DNA from 3 places in the Shewanella sp. 2_MG-2023 genome. Region 1 is predicted to be linked to each of the others. Evidence: predicted binding sites of a transcription regulator. Region 1 holds the regulator's gene; each other region holds the start of a gene.
What was found. Region 1 encodes LexA, which represses DNA repair genes until DNA is damaged. Its sites were predicted from a motif close to TACTGTATNNNNATACAGTA; they were not measured.

Region 1 (10,878 bases):
GCTAACAAACCCATGACCTTGGCGAAAGTATAATTTAGCAATCAGGTAGACTCAGTTTAATGATTGAAAATGTGCCTCCTTGAGGATCATCAATCACCGCAAACCGACCCACATCAGGTATATCTGTCGGCGGCACGCAAATTTTACCGCCCAACTCATCCGCTTTAGCTGCCATTGCATCGCAATCTTCAACGCTAAAATACAACATCCAGTGAGGTGGCATATCGCCAAACTCTTCGGTCATTTCCATCATGCCACCAATAGCCTGCTGAGCCACCATCCATTGGGTATACTCAGCAACACCCACTTCCGACATATCCACCGTTTCAGTGTCAAAGCCCAAAACTTGGCAGTAAAAGTTTTTAGATAAGCCTGCATTGCGGCACATGTACTCAACCCAGCAAAGTGTATTAGGTTCAAAAGAACGTTTAATTCCTACATGTTCAATGGCTTGCCAAATAGAAAAACGCGCCCCTTCTGGATCATGACAGACCGCCATTCGGCCTGAATCTCCCACTTCATGAGGGCCTGCAATAATTTCGCCACCAGCATGTTTAATCGATTTCACTGTTTCGTCGACATTATCGACTGCAAAATACAGCTCCCAATGTGTCGGCTGTGATGCCATTTCTTTTGGCATTTGATACATAGCACCAATATCATCACCCTCTATCTGCAGCATAGTGTAGTGACCTTCTGGCATAGGCATATCATCGGCGTGCCATTGAAAAAGGTTTTGGTAAAAGCTTTTGGCAGAAAACCAGTCATGACTTGCAAGCTCTACCCAACAAGGCTGACCTTGAGCGTATTTAGACACTTTCATACATACTTGTCCTTGTAATAGTTAGCAATGAATAACGTGAACATGACTTAACAGTTAAGACGTTTTTTCAGCCGCTGTCGAGGAGAATCTTGATAAATACAACTCTTTACTGGCATAAAAAAGCGCCCTTATCTAAGGACGCTTTTGGAACGTTTGAGACTCACTAATTCAATCGTTAAGTACTTATCTTTATGTTAAGAACTTACCTTTATATAGACCAGATATAGTAAATCTGAGACTTCATTCGAATAATAATGCCGCGTATCACATCTAAAAAGCTCATAAACTCAGCAGGCTTAGTCCCTGATACCCAAGCTAATCCAACTGAACCGACTGGGATATCATACTCTGCAGACTCTTGTAGCTTTAAGCGGACAAAGTGATGCTTATTATTGATGTTTTGCCCTGTGGTCTGTCTGACATTGTCATCACGTGCTAATAAGCTGCCTTGCGCCTCTCCTGTTGCCTCAATAATCCCTTCAACTTCAGCGTTGAAAATTTTACTTGGGTACACCGCTGATGCAAACTCCGCCATTTGGCCAACCTCAACGTTACGTATCGCTTGGTGATTGACTCGCATCAGTACATACTTTTCATCGGTATACATCTGAATTCTCGGCGCAACACCAACATATTGACCTTCTCGCATTATGAAGTTAGTCACATAACCATTAGCAGGTGCATAAACCTTTGTATTATCAAGGTTCCATTGTGCTTGAGCCACATTTTCGATTTCACTCTCTAAGTCTGACTGACGGCTATCAACCGTTAAGTGAGCTTTTTGAATATCGAGCTTAGCTTTTTGAACTTCAGTTTTCGATTTAGCAATTTGAGTGACATAGGCATCGACTTTGGCTTGGGCTAAATCAACAGCTGTTTGCTGCTCATCTAACTGACTTTCTGTAATCGTGTCAGGCACTATGCTATTTTGCTCAACGTAACGCGCCAGCGTTGTCTCTTTCCAAGTTAAATCTTTCTTAGCTGCATGCAATTGGTTTTTACTGATGGCTTCATCAGAATTTGCCGATTGCAGTTCTTTCTCTGCAATAAGGATATCTTCTTTCGCTAGTGACAATGCGACTGTCGCGGTTTGCTTACCCACAGAGGCTTTATTTAAAGCAATTTGGTAAGGCTCATCATCAAGCTCATATATCAACTGCCCAGCCACGACCCTTTCATTGGGTTCAACATAAATGCCTTTTACATTACCTTTAATTTGCGTTGACGCAGGACGTAACTGAATATGCGGTGATTGCACAACAGAGCCGCCTGTAATATCCATAGGTGCATAATTTAATAAACCGACCCACACGAACATTAACCAACCCGTGCCGCCTAAATATGCAAACGCTTTAGTGCCTTTATTCCACGGCATACCCACCATACGCAGAATATAAATAAACAATGCCCATACGGCTAAACCTTCAATCATGAGTTAACCTCTTCTTTTTGGGGAGTGGCTGATACTGGTTCGTCAGTATCCTTTTCTCGCCATACATCTCTAATTTTTCTCAGTGCTTTACCGGTATCAATAAACGCAACCATCACAGCTAATACCCAAACCCAATGCCACAAAAAACCTATCCAGGTGAGCGCAGTGATGAGCCCTATTTGTTGATGGTTTTCTTTATGTGCCTTATCGATTGGCAATTCATGTACCTTCCAAAAGCCATAACCTGCTGCGGCAACTACGCCGACTAAAACCACTAATGCAACGCCATGAAGTGCAGCATCAACACCTGTATCGACGAATGGCATACTGAATAAACTCATATTGATCTCACCTCTGTAATCTTGAATGTGGCTAGTTTGCCTCTACCACTTCAAATCACAACATCAAGTATCCATTTGTATCAATAAATGTTATTTTTTGATTCAATATGACACCTTAATGTCATTTGCCTGAACCTTAACTACAGAGAAATTGCCATGGCTTTTAATGTATCTTTTATCCGTGTTTGCTGTGTGCTTCCTGTACTGCAAGGGGTTGAAGAACGCTATAACATCACCCATAAGGATCTTTCGATTCCTGATAGCTTGATGTTAGAGCCCATGACATTGCTCCCTTTCTCGGAGTTGGCCATGTGGTTAACAAAAATTGAGTTGTTAACAGGTGACAGTGACTACATGCTTAACATTCAAGAATATTTAGATATCGGCAGATTTAACCTGCCTAATAATTGGTTTCTCGCCACACCTGATTTAGCCATCACCTTTAGGCGTGTTAACTATGCTATGGCTTGTTTTCATTCAGGGGCTAGTTATTACGGAGCTCAGTCAAACAAAATCATTAAGTGGTGTTATCGCAATGATTACGTTAGCTCAAAAGCAAAATCTCATGACTCGTTGAGAGTCGCACTGACCTTACTAAACACTTGTCGGTATTTTCTCGGAGCAGATTTTCAGCCCAAAAAAGTCATGCTTAGCGGCCCTTCAATTGGCCAACTTGGGGTTGAACAAGCTTTTGGCTGTAAAGTGACATGGAATGCCCCGCTTACAGAAATGTGGTTGGACATAGACTCTTTAATAAGCTCTGAACAAGATTTTTTATCTTCTCAGTCAACGCTGCAGCAAATTAAAAAAAATAACAGCAACAGCATCTCACTCAATCAGCTTGACTCTTATTTAAATATGCCACAAACCCATGACACACCTAAGGTGCTGTATGAGTTAGTCAATTACATTCGTTTTTATGGTTTACCTACAGTGGACTCATTGGCAGATTTGTGCGGTTTTTCACGTCAACAACTGCAAAGGCGTCTGCAGCAAAACGGATTCAGTTTTACGGAGTTAATGCGCTATATTCTCGGTAATTTGGCGATCAACTATATGCTAGAAGGAAGAAGCGTGAGTGAGGTTTCGGCCTTGCTAGGCTATGCGAATGTACGCAGTTTCAGTAAAAGTTTTCAGCGTCTTCATCGTCAAACACCGACTCAATATATTGAAAAGCTGCATCAAAAAAGCCCTCATAAGAGGGCTTAATATCAAACTGTAGCAATCAACATTTCATTATTGATACACAGGCAGTAAATCAGCCATTGCTAACAAGTGGCAAGCACCAGTGACGATACCAAACAGCATCACCACAGCAAGTAATGGTGTGCCGCCTGGCACGCGATAACTCGTTTCGTCAGCAAACATTTTACGAGATTGATATGCCATCATCGCAGGTACAATCGCGGTCCAAATAGTGGCAGCTAAAGCCGCAAAACCTATCGCCATTAAGAAACCATTCGGGAATAATAATCCTAAAACAGTTGGCGGAATAAACGTCACCACGGCGGTTTTTAACCGGCCATTGCTTGACTCATCAAAACCAAATAAATCGGCTAAGTAATCAAACAATCCGAGTGTGACACCTAAGAAAGACGATGCTACGGCAAGGTTAGCAAATAAAGTCAGCATGGTATTAAGCCATGAGCTAGACATGACTTCAGATAATGCACCAACTAATACGCCCATATTGCCGCCTTGGGCAATAATGTCACTGAAACTGCTACGAGAAATATTGCCCATCGTGGCTGCTAACCAACAGCTATAAATCACTAACGCAATAAAAGTACCGATGAATATCGCTTTGATAATCACCTTTGGCTGTTTGCCGTAGTACTTCACTAGGCTAGGCACGTTACCGTGATAACCAAAACTTGCCAAACCAAAAGGCAGCGCCGCTAAAATATAAGGCGCATAGCTTGCTTCGCCATCCGGTACTAATAATTTTACGCTATCGACATCAATGAGTAGATTGCCCACCGCTAAAAAGAAGGTAATGATCATACCGCCAATCATCACAGTCGTGATACGGTCAACGGCTTTAGTACTTATCACCACCACAGCTGCTAGCACGGCCGCAAACACTAATCCTGCGAGGCTTTGCGGCAAGTTAATCCCCATACCCGACAAAGTATGGTTCACAATCGAACCACCGCCACTGATGTAAGCATAGGTAAGGATATATAACACGAAGGCTATTGATAGGCCGTTCACGATACGCCAAAACTGACCTAAAGTGACTTTGGTTAGAGTGTCAAAGCTGTCACCTGGTTTAAAGTGTAAGTTGGTTTCTAACAGCAATAAGCCTGAAACTAACATACAGAACCAAATGCCGATGAGCATGACTATTGAATAGCCAAACCACATACCAGCACTCACAACAGGAAGAGAAAACATACCGGCACCAACAGTGGTACCAGCAATGATCATTGCGCCGCCTAACAAAGATTTATTTTTCGGCTGCGTTTGTGTTGAACTCATAAAGTTAGTCGTTACCCATGTTCCACAGTCACACTATCGACTATGGTTTTACGAACAGATAATCGCAACATGCCATTGGCATGGTCACGAATTCGGATGACAGCAAATTGATTGTCACTACCCGACAAGTGCCCTAATTCTTTTAATTTTACACTCAAATTATTGTAGAGTTTTTTATCATAAAACTCTGGCGCAGTAATTCCGTGTAAAGCACCTAAACGCTGAGCTAGCATATGGCTCGCGCTTTCGAGATCTGAACGTTCAATATCTGGCTTGTAAGCCAATAAATTAAAGATAATCGCGTAACGTTGTAATGTCTCACTGACAGTTTCGGACAATAGCATTAACTGGGTAATATTACCTTGATTGACTTCAAACTCGTCAGTACCTGAAATCAATTGCTGCTCAACAAACAAGTCTAAAACATGATCGACATATACGGTTAAATCCTCGATACCCATAAACAATTCAGCTTTAAGTAATGGGTAAAAGTCATTGACGATTTTATGAATATTTTCACGATTATGTTCTTCATATTGCACTAAGCAACTGGCAATTAATGAAGGCACTGCCATCAAGTGAATAATGTTATTGCGATAATAACTCATCGCAATCACCGCATGCTCTTCAATCGCAATAATCTCACCTAATTGATCACTAGTTGAAGTAAACTTTTTCAGCGATAAACATTGCTCAATCAACTCACTTGGCGTCCCTTCTGCAACCGAGGTATAGCCGGTGTACGGCACATCTTTCAATAACTTCAGGTATAAGCCTAACTGGCTTTCAAGCTCACTGCGCTCTAACGCATTTTGCTCTGCAGCCAACAACACCATACTGGTTAACGTCACTGAACTCGCCGCCGCAGCACTGTTGATATTGGTCATCACTTTATTGGCAAGTGTGTTAACCGCAGGCGTTAACCAAGTCGGTTTTTGCTCAGGATCTTGAGCAATTTCTTCACGCCAGTCTGGCGCTTGTTGGTTCAAGAATTGTTGTACGTTAATGGGTTCGCCAAAATTGACATAACCTTGACCAAAATTACCTAACTTACGTAATGCACCAAATACCTGCCACACCGATTCTTTTTGCTTCTTCTTACCGCTTAACTCTTTATGGTAAGTCGACACTTCCATCACGTGATCGTAACCCAAATACACAGGCACCAATGTCACTGGACGCTCGATACCACGCAAAACACTGTTCACAGTCATCGCTAGCATGCCCGTTTTTGGCGCTAGTAAACGACCTGTACGTGAGCGACCACCTTCAGTGAAGTACTCAACTGAATAACCTTTGGCAAATAATTGATCTAAATATTCTCTGAATACGGCGGTATATAATTTATTGCCGTTGAAACTACGACGAATAAAGAACGCACCACCACGACGGAACATTGGCCCCGCAGGCCAAAAGTTTAAGTTAATTCCGGCAGCAATGTGCGGTGGTACCATGCCTTGATAATAAAGGATGTAAGACAGTAATAAGTAATCCATATGGCTACGATGACATGGCACATAGACAATTTCATGGCCGTCATGGTGTAGCTTTCTGACTTTTTCGGCGCTTTTAATACTGATACCACTGTATAACTTATTCCATAACCAAGTTAAAAAGCGCTCAGCAATGCGGATCAAGTTATCAGAATAATCAGCGGCAATTTCATCGAGGTATTCAATGGCTTTTTCGCGCGCTTTTTCTTCAGATATCTTTTTATTCGCCGCTTCTTCTTGAATCGCTTTAGTAATAGATTCTGACTTAAGTAACGAGTTGAACATCGCTTGGCGGTTTGGCAGTTGCGGTCCTGTCATCACTTTACGTTGACGTCTGAAATGGACTCGTGCCACGCGGATGAGTTTATGGGCAATACTGACATCCGTACCATGCTCATCAGCCATGTAACGTAATGACATTGCATTAGAGAATTGAATAAAGTTATGGCGACCTAAAAACAGGATCATTAACCACTTACGCAGCCAAGTCGGGTTTTCGCGCTCAAACACGGCAGCGGTCATGGTGTCATCTTCCTTACCAGGAATACGTCCCCAATAAAGACTAACAGGCACCAACTGAATATCTAACTCTTTATTCTTTTGATGTAATTCGAGTAGTTTGGTGAAATTGGCGACAAATTTCTCACCACTGTGGCGCTTGCCAAACAGCGGCTTTCGTCCTTCAACACAGACAATTCTTGGGGTATTTAAACCATCAACATCCAGTCTTTCATAAGGACTTGGTAAGCCAAACTTAGCCGACATTTCATGCAAAGCAGCAATGTCACTCAGCGACTCTGTCTTCATGACATAGACCACTGGCTTTTCTGGATCTAGATTTAAGTCAGCGAACGGATCTTCAGGCACAACAACACTGTGTACCATTAATTTCTGAATCCAACGCAACGATTTAGCAATGATAGAATCTGGTTTTAGCATGAGTATTCGCATTATCTACAACGATTTATTGCGCATAGGATACCAGAATCTAGATGGGATTCACTAACCTGCTTATCTGTATTTAACAATTGAGCAGCAATATGAAGACCATTAGCTGAAAATAATTAAGCAATTCCAACGCTGATTTATGCTGGACGAAATGCATCAACAGTACTGTATAAATATACTGTATCGACCTAAAATCTCTCTGTTAAGTACTAATATTAAAATTAGTGCCAATAAAAAACATACATAACCAAAAACAACTAAGATAATGATTTACAACAACTAAAATACAATGTCAGATAATAAAAACAACAATAAACCAGCAGATAGCATAAATTTCATTGGTTAATACTTGCGCGACCAAAGATACTGTATATAATGACAGTCACTGTATAAAAAAACAGGAATCAATATGAGACCTTTAACGCCACGACAAGCTGAAATTCTAGAACTAATTAAATGTAATATTGCTGAGACAGGTATGCCACCGACTCGTGCAGAAATTGCCACTAGATTAGGCTTTAAAAGTGCTAACGCTGCCGAAGAACATTTAAAGGCGCTGGCGAAGAAAGGCTGTATCGAAATTATTCCTGGTACTTCACGCGGAATCCGCATGATTCAGGAAGAAGAGGAAGTTGAAGAAGGCCTCCCTCTTATCGGACAAGTTGCAGCAGGTGAACCTATTCTTGCGCTGGAACATGTTGAACAATACTTCCAAGTTGATCCTGAAATGTTCAAACCAAATGCTAATTTCTTACTACGAGTTCGTGGCGACAGTATGAAAGACATTGGCATTATTGAAGGTGACCTATTAGCTGTTCACAAAATGCAGCAAGCTAAAAATGGTCAAGTGGTCGTCGCTCGCGTAGATGATGACGTCACAGTTAAACGTTTTGAAAAGAAAGGCAACGTTGTTTATCTGCACGCAGAAAATGAACAATATTCGCCGATTAAAGTAGATTTAACATGCCAGAGCCTGACAATTGAAGGGCTTGCAGTTGGCGTTATCCGAAATGGAGGTTGGTTATGAACACATTATTAGGTAATGCACCACGTCATCCAGGCTTATGGGTCGATATGACATCAACAACTGCGCCAGTTAAACAAGGCATTGAAACTAAGCAAAGTGCCAACCAAGGCTTAACTGAGTTAACCCAGTTGTGCAGCCATTTGGCCATTTTAAGCCAGCAAGGTCGTTGGATTGTACTGATTAATCCTCCGCATATTGGCTATAAACAAATATTGGCTAACGCTAACGTTCGCATGGATCGTGTTTTACTTGTTCACACTAAAGATGAAGTAGAAACGCTTTGGGCGATGGAAAAAGCACTAACAAGTGGTACTTCCAGTGCCGTTATTACTTGGACTACACCACTAGATGCGCGTGATAATCGACGCATTCAATTGGTTGCTAAAAGCGCATTAGCACAAGGTGTCATCATTGAAGATGTAAATACTCACTTACATGATGAACATATGGGTGCCAATACTTCTGTAACACCAACAAGCTTAAATTTATCTGCTTTTCACTAAACAAATCTCTCTTTAAAAAGCCCTTCATTTATGTGAAGGGCTTTTTTTTGCGCCTTTTTTCAGCAAATTAGATGATAAAGTGATCTTGATCAATATTTAATCTCCAAGTAATGTAGTTAACAAGAGAGTAACAATTTGCTGTCACTCTTGAGTTTATAAAATGATAAAAAGCTACAAAACGCTGTAAAGATTGTGCTGGTACCATGCGGTATAGAAAGCCTTGAATAAAAAGCGTCAATTTAAGAATTGAAAAGTTCAGTATTAGGTACAAGTGTGGCCACCATAAACCAATAGAATAATCGAGTATTGATACTCGCAGCCACCGTGTACTTTGAAGTGATCAAACTTTTTCGGGAATAGAGAAGTTTGCATAGAGCAGAGTATTACTGTGTGACTTTTCCTTGTTGTTATTGCAAATCGCAATTGGCAGAGGAGTGGTCTTGTGAAGCGATTGTTGTATGGATTAATGGTGCTGCTATTTGCAGTACCGCTTGCGGCGGCTGATATGCCGCTTAACATGACGCAAGGCGTAACAGAAATCAGTGGCAAGGTTTATGACCTCCACATGATTATTCTATATATCTGTTGTGCTATCGGTGTTGTGGTCTTTGGGATCATGATTTACTCAATGATCTACCACAGAAAATCAAAAGGCGCAGTGCCGGCTGATTTTCATGACAGTACCAAGGTCGAAATAGCATGGACAATCGTGCCATTTATCATCCTTATTGGTATGGCAATTCCTGCCACTAAAACTCTGATTGCTATGGAAGATCCTAGCGATGCAGATTTAACCATTAAAGTGACTGGCTCTCAGTGGAAATGGCATTACAGCTATTTCAACGAAGATGTCGAGTTTTTTAGTTTACTCTCAACGCCTGCAGAGCAAATCCAAGGCTCTGCGGAAAAGACTGAAACTTACTTATTAGAAGTCGATAAACCTCTCGTATTACCTATTAATCGTAAAGTTCGATTCTTGATGACCAGTGATGATGTTATTCACTCATGGTGGGTACCTGCATTTGCGGTTAAAAAAGATGCTAACCCTGGTTTCATTAATGAAGCATGGACAAAAATCGATAAAATCGGCACCTATCGTGGCCAATGTGCTGAGTTGTGCGGCAAAGATCACGGCTTTATGCCAATCGTGGTTGAAGCCGTTTCCGAAGCTGATTATGAGCAATGGCTGCTTGACCAAAAGCAGCTAGCCGTAGATGCCAAAGCTGCAGCTGAAGCTTCACTTTCACAAACACTCACATATGACGAGTTAATGGCTCAAGGTGAGCAAGTCTATATGGGCGTTTGCGCCGCATGTCACCAACCAAACGGTGCAGGTCTCCCTGGTGTATTCCCATCTCTGATTGGTAGTCCACTGATTAAAGGCCCGGTAAGTCATCATGTTGATATCGTGGTTAATGGTAAAGCAGGCACTGCAATGCAAGCATTTGCTAAACAGCTTACTGCTACAGAAATTGCAGCTGTTGTAACTTACGAGCGAAATGCTTGGGGTAATAACTCAGGTGATGTTGTACAAGCAGCTGATATTAATGGCGGCGGTTCAACAACTGAATCTGGCCCTGCAAGTGACAGTGCAACGCCTGTGACCTTACCAGCGACCGCTGACCAAGTAGAACAAGCTGCAACTGAAGCTGTGACCGAAGTGATAGAAGAAGCAAAAGCAGAAGTCGTACTTGATGATTTAACCATGGAAGAACTGATGACCATGGGTGAGCAAGTCTATATGAGTAATTGCGCCGCATGTCACCAAGCCGCTGGCACAGGTTTACCTGGTGCTTTCCCTTCATTAATCGGCAGCCCAGCGATTACAGG
Region 2 (10,878 bases), on a different contig from region 1:
TAGCCCATTTCACCAACAACGGTGTAAGTGAAAAAAGCATTTAATCCCATTCCAGGTGCCAACGCGATTGGATAGTTGGCAACAAAGCCCATCACTAAACAACCTACTGCAGCCGCTAAACATGTCGCCACAAAAACAGCGCCTTGATCCATGCCCGCATCCGCCAACATCATCGGATTAACAAAAATGATATAGGCCATGGTTAAAAAGGTCGTGATACCTGCAACCACTTCTTGTTTTATATTTGATTGATTCTCTTTGAGTTTGAACAGTTTCTCTAACATGAAACTTTAATCCTTGAAAAAGGGAATGGAACGGCTGTTGTCACGCCTTACTTGATCAACTCACTATGATAAGGAACTGATACAGGTGACATTTAAGTGACAAGGATTATAGGTATTTATAGGGAGCTTAACCATATTCACAATATAAACACTCATATTCGCTAGCAAGACAATTTAATAAACTGATTACTGAGGAAAACGTGAAATACAGGTAAAAAAAAGCCTACTCAATGAGTAGGCTGACAAGTTTAATCGTTTTCCGTTATGGGGATAGGAAAACTGAATCACCATTAAGTGATAAAACTTCAAAATAAACTAGCAATAGAGAACTAGCTTATTGTTGTCTAAGATCGCCGTGAGGCGACAGAAAAAAGGGTTGATACGGGTAAAACTTCAATCAAGGATGGGTTAGCCCTTGAATGTCATGGCATATAAACCACCTGATAAAGCATCTGAACTTAACCAAGTGTTTTGCCAATAAATATATTGATTGCCTGTATAAGACATAGTACATACTCCAAATAAAGTTGTTTAAAACCTAGTCTTGCTGGGCTCGGTTCCTTGGAACTTACTTTTCTCAATCCATTGAGACAACTTACTTACTCGATTCCTTGGAGACTTTATCCTTCCTGGATGAACTAGAATTGAAAAGCACCGTGCTCTTCAACGAGATAAATAATACCAAAATGTAATTTTATTACAAGTATTATTTAAATTTATTTTAAATATAGCTAAAAAAGTAACTAAATTACATTTGCATGACTATATAAATACAAGCAGCTTTGTTACTTTCGCAACAAAGCTACTATATATTGTGCTCGGTTATTTTTTAAGCTACTAGAAGCTTACTTTATCGCATTTTGTAATAAAGTTACCAAAGGTGATGCCGTCGGTTTTCCATACAAAGGGTGCCCTTCCGTTGCACTACCCGCAATGTCGATATGGGCAAATGGTAGCGGTGCAGCACTGTGACTGCCATGGTCGCCTAAACCTGAGGCATTAATAAGGAAAGCTGCTGGGTATTGATGACCACGGGCAGTAATGGCTGATGGACCATTATTAGATGACAGTAACTCACCTTGACCAGAAATGTTATTTACCTTAGCGAAATCATCATGACGTAAACGAGACAACTCAACCGATTCACCCCATAACTCAGCGACATCAGCAATTCCAGCGCCAATGCCCTGTGCTTTTGACACCGCATTTTCTACCACTGCAGTGTAACCACCGTAACAGCGCACCACATGGCCAGTTAAGGTAGCCACTGAAAATAATTGAGGATTAACTGCAGATGTGGCTTTTATTCTTAAATGCGATAATAAATCAGCGAGTACTAAACGCCCTTCTGCATCAGTATTACCAATTCTTACGCGCACACCTGCGTGGCTATTGATGATTTCATCAGGTACAAACGCATCACTACCAATGCTATTTCTGACTAAACCTAATTCTGCGATAACCCGAATACCTTTGGGTTTTAATAGAGATAAGGTTTTCATTAAGCCTGCAACTGCTGCAGCGCCGCCCTTATCACGGCTCATCCCAGCCATACCGCCAGCGACTTTGATATCTGCACCACCGGTATCGTATATAACCCCTTTACCAGCGAATAAAAATGTCTTCTCTATTTCACCTTCGCCAACGTATTCAACCTTTACAACACGAGGCTGATGCCTAGGTACACAAAATGATGCTCGACCAACTGCGCATAATAGCGGGTAGTCTCGTTCTAGCTCTTCTTGCTCATCCACCACTGAAACTGATAAACCACTGCCGTTAAAAGCATCGACACAATAATCAGCAAATGCAGGAGCTGCCATTCTTTCAGGTTCCGTGCCACATAAGTCACGAGCCAGCACCTTACCCGCTTCAACAGCATTGAGTAATTCACTGCAAGATTGAGTTACCAATAAACCAATCGCTGTCATTGCAGGCAATGTCTGTTCAGCTTCTCGGTACTCAAGGGATTGCCATAACTCTTGACCACATGCTAATGCCGAGACCTGTTGCGCATATTGATAACGCGTATCGCTATGTTGGCTTACCACCAATAATGGTTTTACCGCACCAGCAGCTTTTGCAATCGCAATCCCCTCACGTGCTGCCTTAGCAAACACAGTTACATCACTGTATTCGTTTTTTGCATTGAGCACTGGCGACACAATCAAACGCCCGCCAGCTAAACCTGGCGCTAATAATAAGGTTGCGGTTTTACCAATTCTTTGATCAATTTGTTTGGCATGATTTGCCAGTAATTTGATTTCATCTTGTGCGATGACATCTAAATCTGAAGCAACAACAATAACGGCATCCCAGCCATTACCTTCGAAAATCGCATCATCACTTTGAACGTCTACTAGATCCACTTGAAACATGAGCCTTCCTTTTTAATCATTTTTATTTAGCTATGAACAGTTTGCCATTAAGCATTAAATAATAGCCAGTTTGCGCGGCCTAAGTATATAAATTTCAAATGACGACAGGGTTAATATTTATTTACATATATTTGCTATAACACAAACAATCAAATCGCCTCAGATCACAGTCTAACAGGCTTGATATGCTAGACTGTTTGCCATCTATTCCCACCTCAAAAACAATAAGGGAGTCTTCGTGACAGCGATCAATCAATTATATCCTCAGCCTTTATGGCAATGGTTTGAACAAATTTGTTCAATTCCACATCCATCAAAATTCGAACAAGCATTAAGTGAACACATACAACAGTGGGCTAAGTCAAAAAACTTAAGCGTTGTAGAAGATAAAGTGGGCAACCTCATCATTAAAAAACCCGCTTTTCCTGGCATGGAAAACCGCAAGGTTGTAGTTCTTCAGGCTCATATTGATATGGTTCCGCAAAAGAATGCTGATAAAGAGCATGATTTTGAAAAAGATCCGATTGAAGCTTATGTTGATGGTGAGTGGGTAAAAGCTAACGGTACAACGTTAGGTTCTGATAATGGTATTGGTATGGCTTCTGCTCTAGCAGTACTTGGCGCTGCAGATATCAAGCATGGTCCATTAGAAGTATTACTGACCATTGATGAAGAAGCTGGAATGACTGGCGCTTTTGGTCTAGAAGCAGGCATGCTTGAAGCAGATATTTTAATTAATACTGACTCTGAGCAAGAAGGCGAAATCTACATGGGCTGCGCTGGCGGTGTTGACGCTCAGTTAAGTGTGCCAATGTCATGGCAAGCTCCTGAGCAAACTAATGCCAGCTTTAACCTAACTTTATCTGGACTAAAAGGTGGCCATTCAGGTGTAAACATCCACTTAGGTCGTGGTAATGCAAACAAGTTACTAGCACGCTTCTTATTTAGCTACGCCGATGAGCTCGCACTTGAGTTAGTTAACTTTACTGGCGGCTCACTACGTAATGCTATTCCACGTGAAGCCAACATCAGCTTTATGTTGCCTAGTGAAAACCAAACTAAGCTTGAACAAGCCATTACCGAGTTCCAAGCAATAGTGCGTGCAGAGTTATCGATTGCCGATCCTGACATGTTACTCACACTTGCTTCAATCGAGACTCCAGAAAAAGTCATGAGTGAAGATGCACAAAACACCTTGATCGACTTACTTCATGCTTGCCCTAATGGGGTAATGCGTATGAGTGATGAAGTTGAAGGCGTTACTGAAACATCATTGAATACTGGTGTTATTAGTACTGAAAATGAATCTGTTGAAGTGCTTTGCCTTATCCGTTCATTAATCGACTCAGGCCGCGTTGAAATTGAAACACAATTGACAGCACTCGCTAACCTGTCAGGTGCTAGCATCGAGTTATCTGGCGCTTACCCAGGCTGGAAGCCCGACAATAACTCTCCAGTGATGGCAATTGTTCGTGATACTTACAATGACATTTACAAAAAAGATCCAACCATCATGGTAATTCATGCGGGTCTTGAGTGTGGATTATTTAAAGAGCCTTATCCAACAATGGATATGGTTTCTATTGGCCCTACCATTCGTTATCCACATAGCCCTGATGAAATGGTTAACATCACAACCGTTGGCCAATATTGGGAACTGTTATTAGCAGTGCTAGAACGTATTCCGGCTAAAGGTTAATACACTTAATCAGTACAAGACTAAAAGGCTGCCAATGGCAGCCTTTTTATTTGAATGGCGACCTTAAACTCTATTAGAAGTTTAAGTCCAGTTGCTCGCTATGCGTTAATGCCCCTTGAGACTCACTTGTTGAATGGCTAGCATCAGCCACAATATCAGCCAGTCCGACAGAAACACCCACTAATCGTATTCCTCTTCCATTTGACCGCTCTAGGGCTTGTGCCAGTAGGTCTTGAAACATGTTCACTGATATCTCGTCACTGCGATGCTCAATGGTGGTTTGTTTAAAGTCATTAAACTTCAACTTCACCACTTGTTTATGTATTTTTCTATCTTTAGCACTGCGGTTGACTCGAGCCAGCAATTCTTGGATCAACTGCGGCATCACATTATTACATTGCTCAAGAGTAAAAATATCCTGAGCCAGTGTGGTTTCGACTCCCACAGATTTACGAACTCTATTCGGGCTTATCTGACGATTATCGATACCTTGGGCTCGCTCTATTAATACTCGGCCAAATTTACCAAATCCCGCTATCAACTTTTCTTTTGGGTAATGTTGCACATCTTCACAGGTGTTTAAGCCTAATGCAGCTAATTTAGCAGAGGTCACTTTGCCTACGCCGGGAATTTTATTTAAGGTTAACGGTTTTACAAACTCAGCAATGGCACCAGGAGGGATAACATATTGACCATTGGGCTTATTCAAATCTGAAGCAATTTTGGCAAGAAACTTAATCGGTGCCACACCTGCTGATGCAGTCAGCCCAGTGACCTCAAATATTTCCTGGCGAATGGCTTGTGCAATCAAGGTCGCACTGCCCTTACATTGTTCACAATCTGTGACATCGAGGTAGGCTTCATCTAATGACAGTGGCTCGACTAAGTCGGTATAACGGTGGAAAATTTCTCTAATTTGTACAGATACAGATTTATATACATCCATTCGACCGGGGACTAGGGTAAGGTCTGGGCAAAGCTTAAGCGCATGGTAACTCGACATTGCAGAACGTACGCCAAACTCACGAGCCTCATAATTACAGGTGCTAATAACCCCTCTTCGATCGCTTCTTCCACCCACAGCAAGCGGTTTGCCGAGCAGCTCAGGAAAATCGCGCATTTCCACTGCGGCAAAGTAACAATCCATATCGATATGAATAATTTTTCGCATAGACAAAAAACTAAATAGCAAATACACATCCCAATAGTACTGTATATAAAAACAGTACACAAGAAATCAAGCCACCTCAACGTAAAAGAAACGATTACATCCCTATCATTGAATCGATTTCAATTGTTTAAACTCATAAAGTAACAATAAAAATGTTCAATTAATGTCACTAGAAGTTAAAATAATTGAGCAAGATATCATTTTTACCTCCACCTAATGATTATCATATAAACCTATAATAATACAAATAGGTAACCAAATGAAACAATTAGGTTTTAAAACAAGTATATTGTCTGCCATGAGCTTTCTATTGGTGCTTTCACTGTTGATTTATGGCTGGGTTGCTCATAGCTTACTTAAAGATCAAATCACTAGCGCACTCACCCAAGAAATTCATAATACCTTAAAGCACAAAGTTTCAGACATTCACACAGCATTTAATCGAACTACTGAGGCTGTGACTGAACTTGCACATCTTTATAGTCAAGGTGAGATAGGTGATAACCATGTTGCAATGACAAGGTACACCGCTCAATTAGGTGGGGTATCTAAAGTCATAATCGGTTTTGATGATGGCTCATCATTTGTTTCCAAAGAATCTGAGTCGTTTCCGAATGGTGTTGGGTTGTTAGATAAATATGATCCAAGAACACGCCCTTGGTACCAAACAGGAAAAGGTAGCTCATCATTAACTTTAAGTGACATTTTTTTTACTCGGACTGATGCTGTTCCAATGCTTGGTGTCATGCATGCGATAGATAACGGTATTATTATGGCCGATCTCAGGTTTGATGAACTGCAACAAGAATTAGATGATTTACATAAAATCAATGGGGCATCTGGATTCATTATTGATAAGCAGGGGTTAGTGCTGGCATCTAACTCGATTTTGATTGAACAAAAGCAGAACATTAATGATGTCGCAGCACTACAATCACTCTACTACACGATAACCGATAAGGCTGAAGCCGTAGAAAGTAGCATGATAAATGGTCAAACAAGTTTAGTTGCAAGCCAACGCATTGAACTGCTCGATGGTAAGGAATGGTACGTTGTAATTACCGTAGATGAAGACATAGCCTTTGCGCCTCTGGTTAGTGCCACTTTGCAAATGGCCATGATCATCAGCGTAATTCTTATTATTTCAATCGTTATCTTACTTACTCTTCTGAACAAGCTTTATCAACCGATTATTGAATTACGAGATCTTGTTATAGGTCTCTCAGAAGGTAATGGCGATTTAACTCGACGATTAACCATTAAAAGTGAAGATGATTTAGGTAAAATTGCCTTAGGGATAAATCAATTTATTGCCCAACTTCAGTCAATGCTGGTAGAAATACATCAATCAACTGTCAGCCTTTCTGAAGGAGTAAGCAAATTACAAGAATATAGCGCTCACAGTGATAATATCTTGGAGTCACATACCTGTGAAACAACACAGATTGTAACAGCGATCGAAGAGCTATCTAACACTGCTGAGATGGTTGTAGAAAACACCTTTAACGCTGCACAACTTACTACGCAAGCACATACTACAGGTGAATATTCACTTAAGACAATCGAATCGACTCAAATAGGCATAACAGCATTAGCTTCACAAATTAATGAAACAGCTCAAAAAGTAGAACATATGAATAATGAAACCAGCAGTATTCAAAGTATTGTGTCTGTGATTGGGAGCATTGCTGAGCAAACTAACCTACTGGCGTTAAATGCATCTATTGAAGCAGCTCGTGCTGGCGAACAAGGTCGAGGCTTTGCTGTAGTGGCTGATGAAGTAAGAGCACTAGCAAGTCGAACTCAAGCAAGTACCAGTGAAATTGAAGTAGCCCTCGCAAAGTTAAAATCAGAGGCAACCAATGTTGTCTCTTCTATTACTCATACTGAAACCGCTTGTACTGAAACAGTTACAAACGTAGAAGCTACATCATCTAGCTTGCAGGAAATGAGTCAATTCATGACACAAGTGAATGACTTAAATAATCAGATATCAACATCAGCCAATGAACAAAACCAGGTTATTCATGCCATTAATAAGAATATGCATAAAATACACGACATGGTAGAAACACTCAATAATGAGGGCAACTTACAAAGAGCTGAAACCAACAATATTATCGACATAAATAACAAACTCACCAATATGATTGGCCGCTTCAAACTATAATGGATTAAATACAGAGTAGATAAGATATATATCTAATTAATATATTTAGATTTTTACCTTATTAGGGCGTAACTTTAATTAATAGAAACAAAAAAGCCCAAGCTGTTATTAAACAGTTGGGCTTTAATAATAAAACAATTTACACAGATTACATTTTTGTTTGTAGGTAGTTTTGTAAACCAACGCGATCAATGAGTCGAATTTGCTTCTCTAACCAGTACATGTGATCTGATTCAGTATCGTCTAATAACACTTCTAAAATTTCACGAGTTTGGAAATCTTCTTTAGCTTCACACAAAGCGATAACTTCACGTAAATGGTCAGCCACAGCATATTCGTAGTTCAGGTCGTTTTTCAGCATTTCTTCAACATCTTTACCAATGTTTAATGCTTCACGACTTGCGACATCTGGCGTTCCCTCTAGGAACAAAATTCGCTGAACTAGCTTAGCTGCATGGGCTTTCTCATCATCAGACTCATGAAGGATGCGAGTATAAAGCTCGTCAAATCCCCAATCTTCATACATGTGAGCATGTACAAAATACTGATCCATTGCCGACAATTCACCGGTTAATAGTGCATTCAGCGCTGCAATTACTTCTGGATTACCTTTCATGTTAATTTCCTATTAATCTTTAATTTGTGATTGAAGGTAGTTTTGAATACCCGTTTGATTGATTAGCTCTTTTTGAGACTCAATCCAATCTAGGTGCTCTTCTTCATCTTCGAGTAAATCTTCTAATAAATCGCGGCTAACATAATCACGTTCAGCTTCACAAAGCTTGATAGTCTCACGCAATACCACTAACTGTTCTGTTAGCGCTTGCTCATCACAATCAAGCATTTCTTCACAATGCTCACCAATCCGTAATTTATCTAACTGCTGAAGGTTAGGTAAGCCTTCTAAAAACAAAACACGCTCAATCAACTTGTCAGCATGTTTCATATCTTGAATCGATTTTTTGTATTCCTTTTCATTAAGGTTTTCTAAACCCCAATGTTTAAACATGCGTGCATGTAAGAAATATTGGTTGATTGCAGTTAGCTCGCAAGTCAAAACACGGTTTAACTGACTAATTACTTTTGGATGGCCTTTCATGATTTTGTCCTTTAAATGCAAGATTGATCTGGATCAATTTCCAACAGAATAGTACATACAATAAAAAAATACAAATATCCTTTAAAATCATAAACTTAGTTAGTGATAATCATTATCATTACAACTTAGGTTTTTAACTAGGTTTAACTATGCGTAAGTTACGTTAACTTCAATAGAATCACCCTTCTAGCTAAACAGGTAATATATTTCACCTGCATCAAATCACAAAATTAGTCGAAAATGTTACCTAAAAAGAGTTTTGTAAATTTTGTATCTAATACAATAATGCCATTATATTGGCCAATGATGACAACAAAAAAGCCCAATGAATTATTTATTCAATGGGCTTTATTGATATCAATTTAAGAGCAAGTTGACGCTCTAATCAGATGATTAAATAATCCGATTTTGATTTAGTTTAGCTTCACGTTCTGATTCAGCCATTCGGCGTTTACGCTTATCACATGGGTCATCGCAGTCACAGGCTTTTTCAATACCCAATACACCCAAACCACCGCAACTACCTTCAACCGCTTTTCTTTTAATAATATAGCCAATAGACATCAATAGAAAAAATAATAACAACACAACGAACGCTGCAATAAAGGTACTCATAATATTCTCCAACAATTACTTCTAATCGGCAAAAATCGCTAAATAATCCACAAACAACGTATAATAAAACGCTTACTGAATATACGGTGCGTAAGCTTCACTGTAAAAAACTTCGTATTGATCGCCATCTTTTTCAATTAACATCACAGGCAAATGCTCATCATGGGCTAACGCTAAAGATGCTTCAGTGCCTAACACCATCATTGCAGTCGCATATGCATCCGCTGTCATGCTGCTTGGATGTAATACTGTCGCTGAGGCTAGCTTATGCTTAATTGGATAGCCAGTACGTGGGTCAATTAAGTGCGAAAAACGCTCGCCATTCTCTTCATAATATATACGGTAGTCACCCGATGTCGCCAACGCCATGTCACCAGGCTCAACAACTTGTTGAACAGAGGCTCCTTCTGACGACGGCTTCTCGACCGCTATACGCCAAGGCGCACCGTCATCTTTAACGCCTTTAACGCTAATTTCACCGCCAATCTCAACAAGATAACCTTTAACTTGATACTTATTTAAAAGTTGCGCTATTTTATCAACACCGTAACCTTTTGCTAATGAGGATAAATCCACATATAAGTCAGGGTTGGTTTTTGTTAGTTTTAAACCATTAATAGTAAAACCGCTAATATCAGCTTTTGCTTTCACTCTATCAATCGTTTCTTTACTCGGGATCTCGGTTGGACGCTTATTAGGACCAAAGCCCCATAAATTAATCAACGGCCCTAATGTAATATCTAAAGCGCCACCGGTCACATCATAAAGTCTTAACCCTTCTTTAAATACTGTCATCGTATCTTGTGAAACGGTAATACTCTGATTAATCCCTAGCTGATTAAATTTAGATAATTCAGATTTCGGTCGGTAAGTCGACATTTGGTCATTGACTAGCTCAAGCGCAATATCGATTTCAGCTTGCAGTAATTGTGTCGTTGGTAATTGCTCATTTCTAACGACTTTAATATGGTAAGTCGTGCCCATAGTTTTACCGGCAAGCGATACCATCTTATCTTCAGTCCCGCATGCTGTGAGTAAAAATACAACGAGGGTAACTGCAATCGAATTTATAGAAATCTTTATCATCTCAAACTTAAAAATTAGTAATATCTAAAATAAAAAATTGCAGCTTACTAACTAGAGTGACCTCCGTGTCAGCGAGCTGCAATTCATGACGTTCAATGTCTTATAGTGTAATTGCTAATCTATGTTGATTAACGCATTAGCCACCAAAGTCATCGAGTAAGATGTTTTCATCTTCAACACCTAGGTCTTTAAGCATACCAATTACGGCAGCATTCATCATTGGAGGTCCACACATGTAGAACTCACAATCTTCTGGTGCATCATGGTCACGTAAGTAGTTTTCGTACAATACGTTATGAATGAATCCAGTATAGCCATCCCAGTTATCTTCTTCTTGCGGATCAGATAATGCAACATGCCATTCAAAGTTTTCATT
Region 3 (10,878 bases), on a different contig from region 1:
GTAATTATTTCTTAGTCGTTGCAGATAAGGGCGGTAGTGCGGTTATCTGCTGCGAATAAAGCTGCTCTAACTCTCTGGTCAGTACGCGAGCCATTTTTGCATCACTAGTTTGGTTTATATCATACCTTAGCTGGTCAAAAGCTGCGCCAATTTCTACAGACATATTTACTGTTTGTCTTGGCGGTTCGTACCAAGGTTGTTGCTTAGTTAGTCCAGCTACGTCGACATGTAGTAAAACAGGAAGGATATCTGTGCGGGTGCGTATTGCAATGTTTGCTGCGCCGCGAGCAAATGGGTTGATTTGGGTGCCAACCACAGTGCGGGTTCCTTCAGGAAAAATGATGAGGTTGGTGCTATCGTTCAGCACTTGTTGGCAATCTTTCAGTAGTAATTCTGCGCCGCGATTTGGAATATAACCAGCTGATGATAAGACACCGCGCATAAATGGGTTGCGCCAAAGCGATTGTTTCACAATGCACCCCGCATTGGGGATAAGGCTTATTAGCACCACGACATCGATTAAGGTTGGGTGATTAGCAATAACAATCATGCCTTTGGCATCTGCTAATGCTTGGGTATTTGGGGCGCTGACTTTAATTAACCCTGTGAAGGTTAGCATCCACACAAAACCTTTAAACATATAGTGCACCGCTTTTTGAACTCTAGCGATCCGCTGCTGTTTTGAGCCAGGCCAAAAACGCAGCACAGGCAAAATGGTTAATGAACTTAATAACCCTCCTATGCCAAAGACTACATAACACATCACGCCACCAATCCAGCGAGGGATATAGGCCATTCCTGTTAAATATGGGAATGGCTTTGGATGCTTAAAGTGACCTTGATGAGTTAGGCTCATTGACTACAACCGCCCAACAGAGTCAGAAATGGCTGTTAACTGCCAGTGCCACTGACTTATATGGCCTGATAGTGATTTCTGGCAAGCGATGCCATTGATGAACTCTGCAAAGCTTAATGTTTTCTGGCCGCTTACGTTATCTGCCATAGCTTGTTCATTTGAAGGGCTTAATGTCAGCTGGGCAATAGCGGGTTGTTGGCCATTATTTGCTGGTGCTAAATACAAGCCCATGGCTAATGGTAGTTCATTCTCTTGGGTATACTGATTATAAACCGCAGGCACCGGATCATCGCCAAACACTAATAATACAGGAGCTGGATTTTCAGCTAACTGAGCATAAGTTTCGATCACGGCTTGAGATAACGTTTCTTCACCTGCAGCAATTGACGTTGAAGGCGCAGTATTGCCCGTTACGATGCCATATATCCCACTGGCGGTATTATGTACTGACTGACTAAAGGCGAGGGGAGATAAGGCTTCTTTAGCAACAATATCTTCTAGTAAGCCAAGGGTGCGCGTGAGTTCACCATGACGTGAGGAAAATACACTACGGCAATCTTGGGCTGGCTGACAATCATGGGCAGCAGAGAGCATCATTTTAGTTAAACGACTAAAACGGCGACGCTGCATCGCAGGAACATGGGCTAATGCAGGAGAATCTTTTTTGTCTAATGACGGTGCGGTGCTTTTATCCCAATGAGTCCAGCTTTCTTTATCTTGAAAGTCCACAGACCAAGCACCCCACGACAGGATATCAAATACTAATTGCACTATTTTGCCTCTGATATGACCCCGTTATCCCTAACTGGGTGACATTTTCCGTGCTTTTGATTTATTAATGCGTTGCTCTAAAACAACTATCAGGCTGAACTGTAATAACGGTACCGTAATAATTGTACCGTAATAATTGCGACTTAATGAAGCTTTTTGCAATGAGCAGAAATAAAAATAGCGACACGAATGTCACTATTTTTATCAAGCTCACATAGCTATGCAAAAATTCCAAATAAATATGGAACCAGCATTCACGATATAGCGTTACGCTATTCGTTATTTGCTCAGTTGCTGCTGCAGTTTTCTGACGGCAGTTTTGATTTTACGGGTGTTTTCAGGGCCCATTCTGACCATCAGCTTTTGCACATTAGGTAAGGCTTCAAGCTTAGTGTCAACAAATTGATAATTCACGCTGATAGATGACAGCTCAATAGGGTCTTCAATAATCGGCGCTGCTAAAATCATCTGGAAAGCTTCAAGCATGCGTTCATCAAAGCTCATGTCGCTGTAGCCTAGTTCTTCAAAAGCTTCATTGAACAAAGGCGATAACTCTTCAAAGGTACTAACAAGCTGCTCGTCATTCATACCTGCAATCATGTCTGCATATAAATCGTAACGGTGGTAGCTATCTGGATTTAAGTAAGTTTTGTTAGTGATTTCACTGACGCTAAAATTGTCTTTCGGGCCCTTTAATGGGCTAGCTTTGTGAATGACTTCGCCTTGTGCCATGTTATCGACAAAGACCACAAATTGGCGTGCGATATCCTTTTTAAGGATCATCGACTCGATTTTCATGCCATCAGCCATAGCAATGGTTTTTTGTTCCACAAAATCATCGCTTTCAGTCAGTGCAGGTAAAGGCTCAACGACCACTTCAGGTTCTGCAGGAATAACTTCAGGCTCAATGATTTCAGGTTCAACAATCACTTCTTCAATTGGCTCTTGCTCGATTGGCTGCTCTGGCACAGGTTCTGGTAATTGAACCGGGATAGGCTCAATGATTTCAGGTTCCTTTTCTGAAGTGAAATAGAAATACCCCGCCCCCGCTAATAATACGGCTACCGTGATCCCAATGACGCCTGCATTGCTACCACTTGATTTATCTGATTGTGGTGTCGCTCTGTCTTCTTGATTGACTTGCATTTCTATTCCTTAGCTTTAAACGTCGAAAGTGGAACTGAACACGGGATAAAGTCTATCTAACTTAAAATCAGACTATTTAGCCTTAAGCTCAAATCTCATTCTGCAATATTCCTAAGACTTGTCTAGTGATAACAGCTTAGGTTAACAATAATTTATGCTTGTACGTATTGTTGGCGATCACCTAACCAACGGTGAATGATGCCATCAACATTACCAGGGACTTGTTGCATAACATGTGCGGCTAACTTTTGCGTATTTTCAATTAAATACTGGTCTCTGACCAAGTCAGCAATTTTCATCTCTGCTAGCCCTGTTTGACGTGTTCCGAGGACTTCACCTGGGCCACGAATTTCTAAATCTTTTTGTGCAATCACAAAGCCATCACTGCTTTCGCGTAACACCCCTAAACGTTTGGTCGCCGTTTGCGATAAAGGCGCTTTATAGAGTAATACACAGTGACTGGCAATCGAGCCTCGTCCCACACGGCCACGTAACTGATGCAATTGTGCTAAGCCTAAACGTTCAGGGTTTTCGATAATCATTAAGCTGGCATTGGGCACATCCACACCGACTTCAATCACTGTGGTTGCTACTAATAAATGTAGCTCACCTGCTTTAAATTGGGCCATTATTTGTTGCTTCTCAGCGCTTTTCATTCGCCCATGAACTAGGCCTATTTTAAGCTCTGGTAGTAAACGACTGAGTTCTTCGGCTGTATCTTCAGCGGCTTGGCACTCGAGCACTTCAGACTCTTCAATTAAGGTACAGACCCAATAAATTTGTCGATTGTCATTTAGCGCAGCTTGTTTCACTCGCTCAATCACTTGATCACGGCGATTATCACTGATGGCGACAGTAGATACTGGCGTTCGACCAGGTGGCAACTCATCAATCACCGAGGTTTCTAAATCGGCGTAAGCCGTCATAGCGAGAGTACGGGGAATAGGTGTCGCCGTCATAATTAACTGATGAGGATGAAAACCTTGGCTGACGCCTTTTTCGCGCAAGCCTAAACGTTGATGCACCCCAAAACGGTGTTGCTCATCAATGATAATTAAGGCGAGTTTATTAAAGCTAACTTGCTCTTGGAAAATGGCGTGAGTGCCAATCACCATTTGCGCGCTGCCATCTGCGATGTCCGCTAACGATTGCGCTCTTGCTTTGCCTTTTAATTTTCCTGCAAGCCAGCCAATTTTTAGCCCCAGTGGCTCAAACCATGCAGCAAAGTTAACCGCGTGTTGTTCTGCCAGCAATTCTGTGGGCGCCATCATAGCGACTTGGTAGCCATTTTCTATTGCTTGTAGCGCCGCGAGCGCCGCGACTAAGGTTTTTCCGGAGCCAACATCCCCTTGCACTAAACGCATCATTGGGGTGGGTTGTTCGATATCACGGCTAATATCAGCGCCGACTCGTTGTTGTGCGCCTGTCGGCTTAAATGGCAATGCTTTCAAAAATGGATTTAGCAACTGACCTGTAGCGGGCAAGGTCACCGCCTTATCAAGGTTATTACGCTGACGTAGTTTCAGCATACTTAAGTTATGTGCCAGTAATTCTTCTTGCACTAAGCGCTGCTGAGCGGGATGCATACCCAGCTCTAAATCAGACTGTTCAATGTCGTTTGGGGGGCGATGAATGAGGTGAAGCGCGCGGCCAATGCTCATATTGTTGGGCTGCAATTCGCTAGGCAATAACTCGGTTAATCCACCTTGTGTTAATTGATTTAAGGCTTGTTCGGTCAGTTTAATCCAGCTGGCTTGCTTCAGGCCTTCAGTGGATGGATAAATAGGCGTAAGCGAATCACTCAAAGCTGGGTTTTCACCTTCTTTGATGATTTTATATTCGGGATGAATGATCTCGAAGTGACGTTTGCCACGTTTTATTTCGCCATAAGCACGAATGATGGCGCCGTTTTGCATGCCATTACGTTGGGCAACTGAGAAGTTGAAAAAGCGCAGAGTCAGCATGCCGCTGTCGTCAGCTATGGTGCAAGTCAGCATACGTCTGCGACCGGGTACGATTTGGGTCGAAACGATTTCAGCTTCAACAGTGCCGTACATGGCAGGATATAGACTGGCAATAGGATAGATTTGGGTGCGGTCTTCATAGCGCATAGGCAAATGAAACAGTACATCTTGCACTGTTTTAATATCCAGTTTTTCGAGCTTTTCGGCGACTTTTTTCGCGACGCCTTTTAAGTCGGTTATAGGAACCTGATCCAATGGTTGCAAATCCACAATGCCTTTATAGTGTCTGGTAACGACTTTATTTACGGTTTATCTCATTTTGCGCTTAGCAGGCAAAGAGAGTTATCCAAAGAGTTATACAACTCACTTTGCAGCGTTAATCACTGTTAGGGACAATAGTACTGTAAATATATACAGATGTATGGCTTATCTTAGCAGAGTTTTAAAACAAGGCAATAATATTACCCGATTCTATGCTAAGCGACTCTATAACCAGCCTTTTTGTTTAGCAATCCGCGCAGCATCAATGCGATTGGTGGCATTTAGCTTACTGATTGCTTCGGACAGGTAATTACGTAATGTGCCTTCGGCAATAAATAATTGTGCTGCGATATCACTGGTTGATAAGCCTTCGCTGGCAAGCCTTAAGGCTTTGCGCTCTTTATCATTGAGTGGATCGATATCGCCAATTGCGCTGATCGCCAATTCGGGATCAATAACCTTTTTACCAGACATCACCTGCTTAATGGCTGACAGTAAGCTCTCGGTTGGGGCATCTTTAAGTAAAAAACCTTCAACCCCAGCGGTTAGTGCGCGCTTTATGTAACCCGCACGGCCAAAGGTTGTCAGGATAATAATCTTAGTTTTATGGGATGAGTCAGCTTGATATTGCTGCAGCCATTGTGCGAGTTCGAGCCCCGTATGTTGTGGCATCTCAATATCACTGAGCAGTAAATCAAAGGACTGCTGTTTTAATAATGCCATCGCTTGGGCTCCATCTTCGGCTTCGGTGACTTCTACCTTACCGAGTGCGGCATCGTCTGTCAGGGTTAGCAATGCAGAAAGTGCCCCACGCACCATAGCTTGATCTTCTGCCAGTAAAATTCTCATTCAACCACGTCCTTGTCTTGTGCTATTTGTTGGGCAGAAAGTGGTAAAGAAATCATGAATCGATAACCCTCTTCCGTAGTGTAATTAAACTCACCTGATAACAACTCGACCCGTTCTCTGATTCCTTTAAGCCCGTTGCCTTCAATGATCTCCTTAGTCGATGCATTGTCGCTAAAGCTAATGCTCAGTTGTTCATCTTCATGGGCGAACTGCCATACACATTCAGTGGCATTGCCATGTTTAATTGTATTATTGACCAATTCGGTGAACATTAACCCTAATTGTGATTCATGTAATGCAGTCATCTTGGGCAATGTCCCTTTGAGATGCACTTCAATACTTTGTTCACGCAGTAACCCCGTTAACTGCTGCAGTGTATCGGTCAGCCCTTTATGTTTATAGTCCGATACCGTCTGACGTATTTGGCTTAGGCTTTCACGAGCAATATCGGCCAGTTGACTCAAGTGTTGTTGGGCTAAAGGTAAATTTCCTGTTTCAACTAATTTTTCAGCCAGCTGGGCTTTAAGGGCAATAGACGACAAGTTGTGCCCCATAATGTCATGTAAATCACGGGCAATACGTTCTCGTTCTAACGCGGTTGCGAGGCTGGCTATTTCATCGCTTGATTGACGCTGCTGACGTCTCACTCGCTCGCTGTTGTGTTCAATTACGCCAAGTAATCCCACGACAAACATGATGAGCATGCCATAGAGCGGGAAGTAATAGGCTTCAAATCCAATCAGAAAATCCAGTGTCCACAACCATCCAGATAAAATGAAAAAGCAGAATACTGCGGTGCGAAGCGAATAGAAAAAACCAATAAAAAAGGCGGCAAAACTGAAAAGTGAAATGGCACCACTGGTAAATGGTGCTGCAACACTGGCGGTAAGTAGCATCAATCCAATGGGGTAAATGGCTTTAGCTGAGGCGCTTTTAAATGCCCAATAGTAACTGTATACAAAAGGGATTAGGAGCAACAAACTCACGCTGATACGTAATACGTCGTCCCGCATAAACCACAATGGGATGAAGTAAAAAATCAAGTTAAGTAAGTATACCCAAGCGGTTTTTTGCTTATAGTCACGTTCAGGTTGAATTGTGTCGCTGTTGGTCATTTTCTGGTGAACCTTTCCTTGCTCAATTTGCTGGGCTAATCGTTGATGATTCATAACCTCTCCTTGCTGAGTTAGCATACAGTAGCAGATTAAAAACCTGCAACTGTATGCTCGTTTTACACTATCAAACAGTTTGACGTTACTCGTCAGCCGCTTAAGTCACTCAAATTGTGTGAATACTGGGATTTATTAATACTGCTGCGCTGAAGTCGGTGGATTAAGTAAAAAATTAGCCCAGCTATAGTTAGGGTCAATATCGATAGCCTGCTGCCAGTCTTGCTCGGCATCTTGTTGATTACCTAACTCTTGCTGAGCAAGTCCGCGCCACGTATAAGCTTCGCTGTGTCCCCAACAAATGTCATCACATGGGCTTTGGAAGCGCTCGATAGCAACAGAGGCATATTGTTTTGCTTTATCCATACCGCCGCCATATTGAGTTGGTGTGTAATAAGCACTCATGGCTTTCACCAATGCAATACGAGGATTATTGGGGTCAATCTGCTCAGCTTGTGCGAGTAGAGTGCCAGCTTTCATGCCCAATGTTTGCCCCTTCGTTGGATCATTTGAAATTTGCATGCCATACACTGATGCGAGTAATGCCATTGACTCAACATCATCTTCACGGCCAAGAATATTTTCGAGAGTGGTTTGAGCTTCATCTAATGAGCGCTTGAACATGCCACGCTGTCCGACAATATTCGCGGTAATTGCGGTGCGATATTCTGCGTAAGCATGTTCGTAATCCACGCTTTGTTCGCTGATTTGTTTAAGCTCATTTATGTTCATCGCGTTTGCTGCTGAATCAATTGCGCTAATATCTGCCATGCTACTTTGGCTGACTAATGAAAGGGTGACTGCAATAAATAATGTTTTCATGATTAACTCCGTTTATTCAATTAAAGGTTTGTTGCTTCGGAGTTAGTATCTAAGAATGGGCGTAAACTGTGCAGGCACAAACGTCATCAGTTTGAGGTGACAAATGTCATCAGTGAAAACATTCGATATCAAGTGATAAGCAAAAGCGGTAGCAATGAGTAACAAAAACGCCAGCCTATCGGGTTAATAGGCTGGCGTTCATTAACGGTATTGGGAAGCTTATAAATCTCTAAGCCTGTCAGGCTTATACTTGTACGATCAGGTAGCTGATATAGGCAAGATAACTGAGAACTAATACAACAGCCTCACGGCGACCAATCCGTAAACCTGTGTAAGCAAACGGCAGCAATACTACGGCAAGTGCGATCATCGTTATCCAATCAATCGAGCTTATCTCGCTGTTTAATATTGGATGGATCAAGGCGGTAACCCCTAATATACCTAGAATATTAAATAAGTTTGAGCCAATCACATTACCAATGGCAATATCACTTTCACCTTTCATTGCCGCAACAATGGAGGTGACTAATTCTGGCATGCTAGTACCAATAGCGACGATAGTTAAACCAATAATAACTTCACTAATACCAAATGACTTAGCCATGGCAACAGCGCCATCTACAAACAAAATACCGCCGCCAACGAGCATAGAAATACCAATAATAATTAAGGCTATCGACAACCAGTTACTTTGCGCATTAACTGCTAAACCATCTTCATTGCTTTGTTTATCAGCGGTGATATAGCTAAAAGACAGGTAACCGATTAATAAACAGGTCAGCAGCATTCCATCCCAAAAGCTTAAGCCGCCATCGAGTAACAAGCTCCAAAATAGCAGTGATGCGGCAATCATAATAGGAATGTCACGGCGCACCATTTGTGACTCAATTTTAATCGGGCGTATTAATGCCGTAATACCTAAAATAAGGCCAATATTGGCAATGTTTGAACCAATCACATTGCCTAAAGCTATACCACTATTGCCTGCCAGTGCAGATTTTACACTCACGGCAAGCTCTGGTGCACTGGTACCAAAGGCTACAATAGTCAAACCGATAATTAAGGGGGTTAGTCCTAGCTTTAGGGCAATTTGACTTGCACCACGCACAAGGGCTTCAGCCCCAATAGTTAGGATGACAAAACCACCAATAATCGATAATAGAATTAACATGAACAAGGCTCACAAATGGGTTAAATCGAAAAGGATGGCAAGCATAGGTATTTTTTAATAATACGCAATCTAATTTATCCAATCGAGTGATTAAAATTCATTAATTTAACCAATAAAAAAGCACACAATGATGTGTGCTTTTAAGTGTTATAAATCGGCGTGGTTACGCAAGGAAATTACAGTTCATCTTCCCAGACCACTTTAGCACCGCGTACACCATCAACTTTGGCACTAAACTGCTTTTCAAGCACATGACGCTTAATTTTTAATGTCGGCGTAAGGGCATCGTTTTCGACAGTCCATGGCTCTTTGACTATCACAACGGCATCGACATGTTCGTGTGACTCAAGATTAGGGTTGATGCTATCAAGCGTTGCTTTGAGTGACGAGCGCACTTCTTCGCGAGGCTGAAGAGCTGAACCTTCTGATAACTGCACTAAGGCAACAGGGTGCGGTAAACCTGAACCAATAACACACAATAATTCAATATGAGAATCCTGTGCTAACTTACGCTCAATTGGCACTGGCGCCACATACTTACCTTTAGACGTCTTGAAGTTATCTTTAACGCGGCCAGTAATTGAAATGTAGCCATCTTCATCGATTTCACATAAATCACCCGTATGGAAAAAGCCGTCTTCATCAAAACAGGCTTTAGTGGCTTCTTCTTGTTTGTAATAACCCGTCATTAAGCCAGGGCTTTTCACCATTAATTCACCATCGTCAGTACGACGTACTTGGCAACCTTCAACAGGGCGGCCTACAGTGCCGATTTTAGTGGCATCAAATGGGAAGTTAATAATGGAATAGGCACAATTCTCGGTCATGCCCCAAGCTTCTGAGATATTCATACCGATTTTGTTGTACCACTCTAATTGAGTTGGCGGAATAGGCGCAGAACCAGAACCTAATAAACGACAATGCTCGAGTCCCAAACCTTTTTGAATTTTGCGTTTTACTAGGCTGCTAATAATTGGCAGCTTAAGTAAGAAATTCAGTTTAGACTCACCCGCTTTATTAATAATGTTGAGCTGAAATAGCGTCCACAAACGCGGCACTGAGAAAAATACCGTTGGTCTGCATCGCTGAACATCGGCAACAAACGAGTCTAAACTTTCAACAAAAGCCACTGAAGAGCCTGAATAGAAAGAAGAACCTTGAATCGCCACACGTTCAGTAATGTGCGCTAAAGGTAGGTAAGAAAGTAATCGATCAGCCGTATTGGTTTTTAAATCGCGTACTACAGCTTCGCAAGTCCAGCCATAGCTGCCAAAGGTTTGCATGGCACCTTTTGGCTTACCTGTTGAACCAGACGTGTAAATCAGGGTCATCATATCTTCAGCTGACGGAGTAGGCGCGTCTACTAATGGCGTGCCTAATTGAACAAACTTTTCCCAGTGGTACTGAGCTGGCATAGTTTCATATGGCATCGAAATACGTAGGATTTCACCGCCGACACCGGCTTCTTGATCTGCCCAGTAATCTAACTTACCGGTGAAAATAGCTTTTGCACCGCTATGTTCAAGGACATAACGAATCGTTTCAGCGTTAGCGGTAGGGTAAATAGGCACACTGATATAGCCGCCGTGCATTAAGGCTAAATCGGTAATAAACCACTCTGCGCAGTTTTTTGAGAGTACAGCGATTTTGTCACCAGGCTCTAAACCTAAATGACGCAGTGCACCTGCGACTTGCTGTACTTTTTGTTGTACTTCACGCCATGTAAAGTCAACGTATTGACCGTTAATTGGTTGACGTAAGTATACTTCGTCGCCTTGAGTCTCAACCCAGTGCGATAACATTTCTACTGGTGTTTTCATTAGATTTTCCATCGACAATTCCGTGTTCGTTTTTGTTTTAATGTAGGAC

Region 2: dinB (DNA polymerase IV) is a predicted target of LexA. The motif match lies at 5,570-5,589, and genes of this name have one in related genera.
Region 3: recG (ATP-dependent DNA helicase RecG) is a predicted target of LexA. The motif match lies at 5,137-5,156, and genes of this name have one in related genera.

Annotation. Positions count from the first base shown of each region.
Region 1 is NZ_JAUOSO010000010.1:7,151-18,028, forward strand. Features, by position in the region: gene Q4600_RS11240 (VOC family protein) at 35-823, opposite strand; gene Q4600_RS11245 (HlyD family secretion protein) at 1,032-2,255, opposite strand; gene Q4600_RS11250 (MFS transporter) at 2,252-2,596, opposite strand; gene Q4600_RS11255 (AraC family transcriptional regulator) at 2,753-3,805, shown strand; gene mtr (tryptophan permease) at 3,833-5,077, opposite strand; gene plsB (glycerol-3-phosphate 1-O-acyltransferase PlsB) at 5,089-7,509, opposite strand; gene lexA (transcriptional repressor LexA) at 7,928-8,545, shown strand; gene Q4600_RS11275 (cell division inhibitor SulA) at 8,542-9,048, shown strand; gene coxB (cytochrome c oxidase subunit II) at 9,491-10,878, shown strand, end outside.
Region 2 is NZ_JAUOSO010000003.1:135,059-145,936, forward strand. Features, by position in the region: gene Q4600_RS04515 (NCS2 family permease) at 1-284, opposite strand, end outside; gene Q4600_RS04520 (leucyl aminopeptidase family protein) at 1,130-2,662, opposite strand; gene Q4600_RS04525 (aminoacyl-histidine dipeptidase) at 2,901-4,361, shown strand; gene dinB (DNA polymerase IV) at 4,435-5,532, opposite strand; gene Q4600_RS04535 (methyl-accepting chemotaxis protein) at 5,792-7,702, shown strand; gene bfr (bacterioferritin) at 7,851-8,318, opposite strand; gene bfr (bacterioferritin) at 8,331-8,801, opposite strand; gene nqrM ((Na+)-NQR maturation NqrM) at 9,195-9,416, opposite strand; gene Q4600_RS04555 (FAD:protein FMN transferase) at 9,489-10,502, opposite strand; gene nqrF (NADH:ubiquinone reductase (Na(+)-transporting) subunit F) at 10,639-10,878, opposite strand, start outside.
Region 3 is NZ_JAUOSO010000017.1:65,739-76,616, reverse strand. Features, by position in the region: gene Q4600_RS16630 (1-acyl-sn-glycerol-3-phosphate acyltransferase) at 5-856, opposite strand; gene Q4600_RS16625 (beta-ketoacyl synthase chain length factor) at 860-1,627, opposite strand; gene Q4600_RS16620 (DUF3014 domain-containing protein) at 1,907-2,773, opposite strand; gene recG (ATP-dependent DNA helicase RecG) at 2,926-5,001, opposite strand; gene Q4600_RS16610 (DNA-binding response regulator) at 5,224-5,847, opposite strand; gene Q4600_RS16605 (sensor histidine kinase) at 5,844-7,016, opposite strand; gene Q4600_RS16600 (M48 family metallopeptidase) at 7,152-7,838, opposite strand; gene Q4600_RS16595 (calcium/sodium antiporter) at 8,083-9,009, opposite strand; gene Q4600_RS16590 (AMP-binding protein) at 9,186-10,841, opposite strand.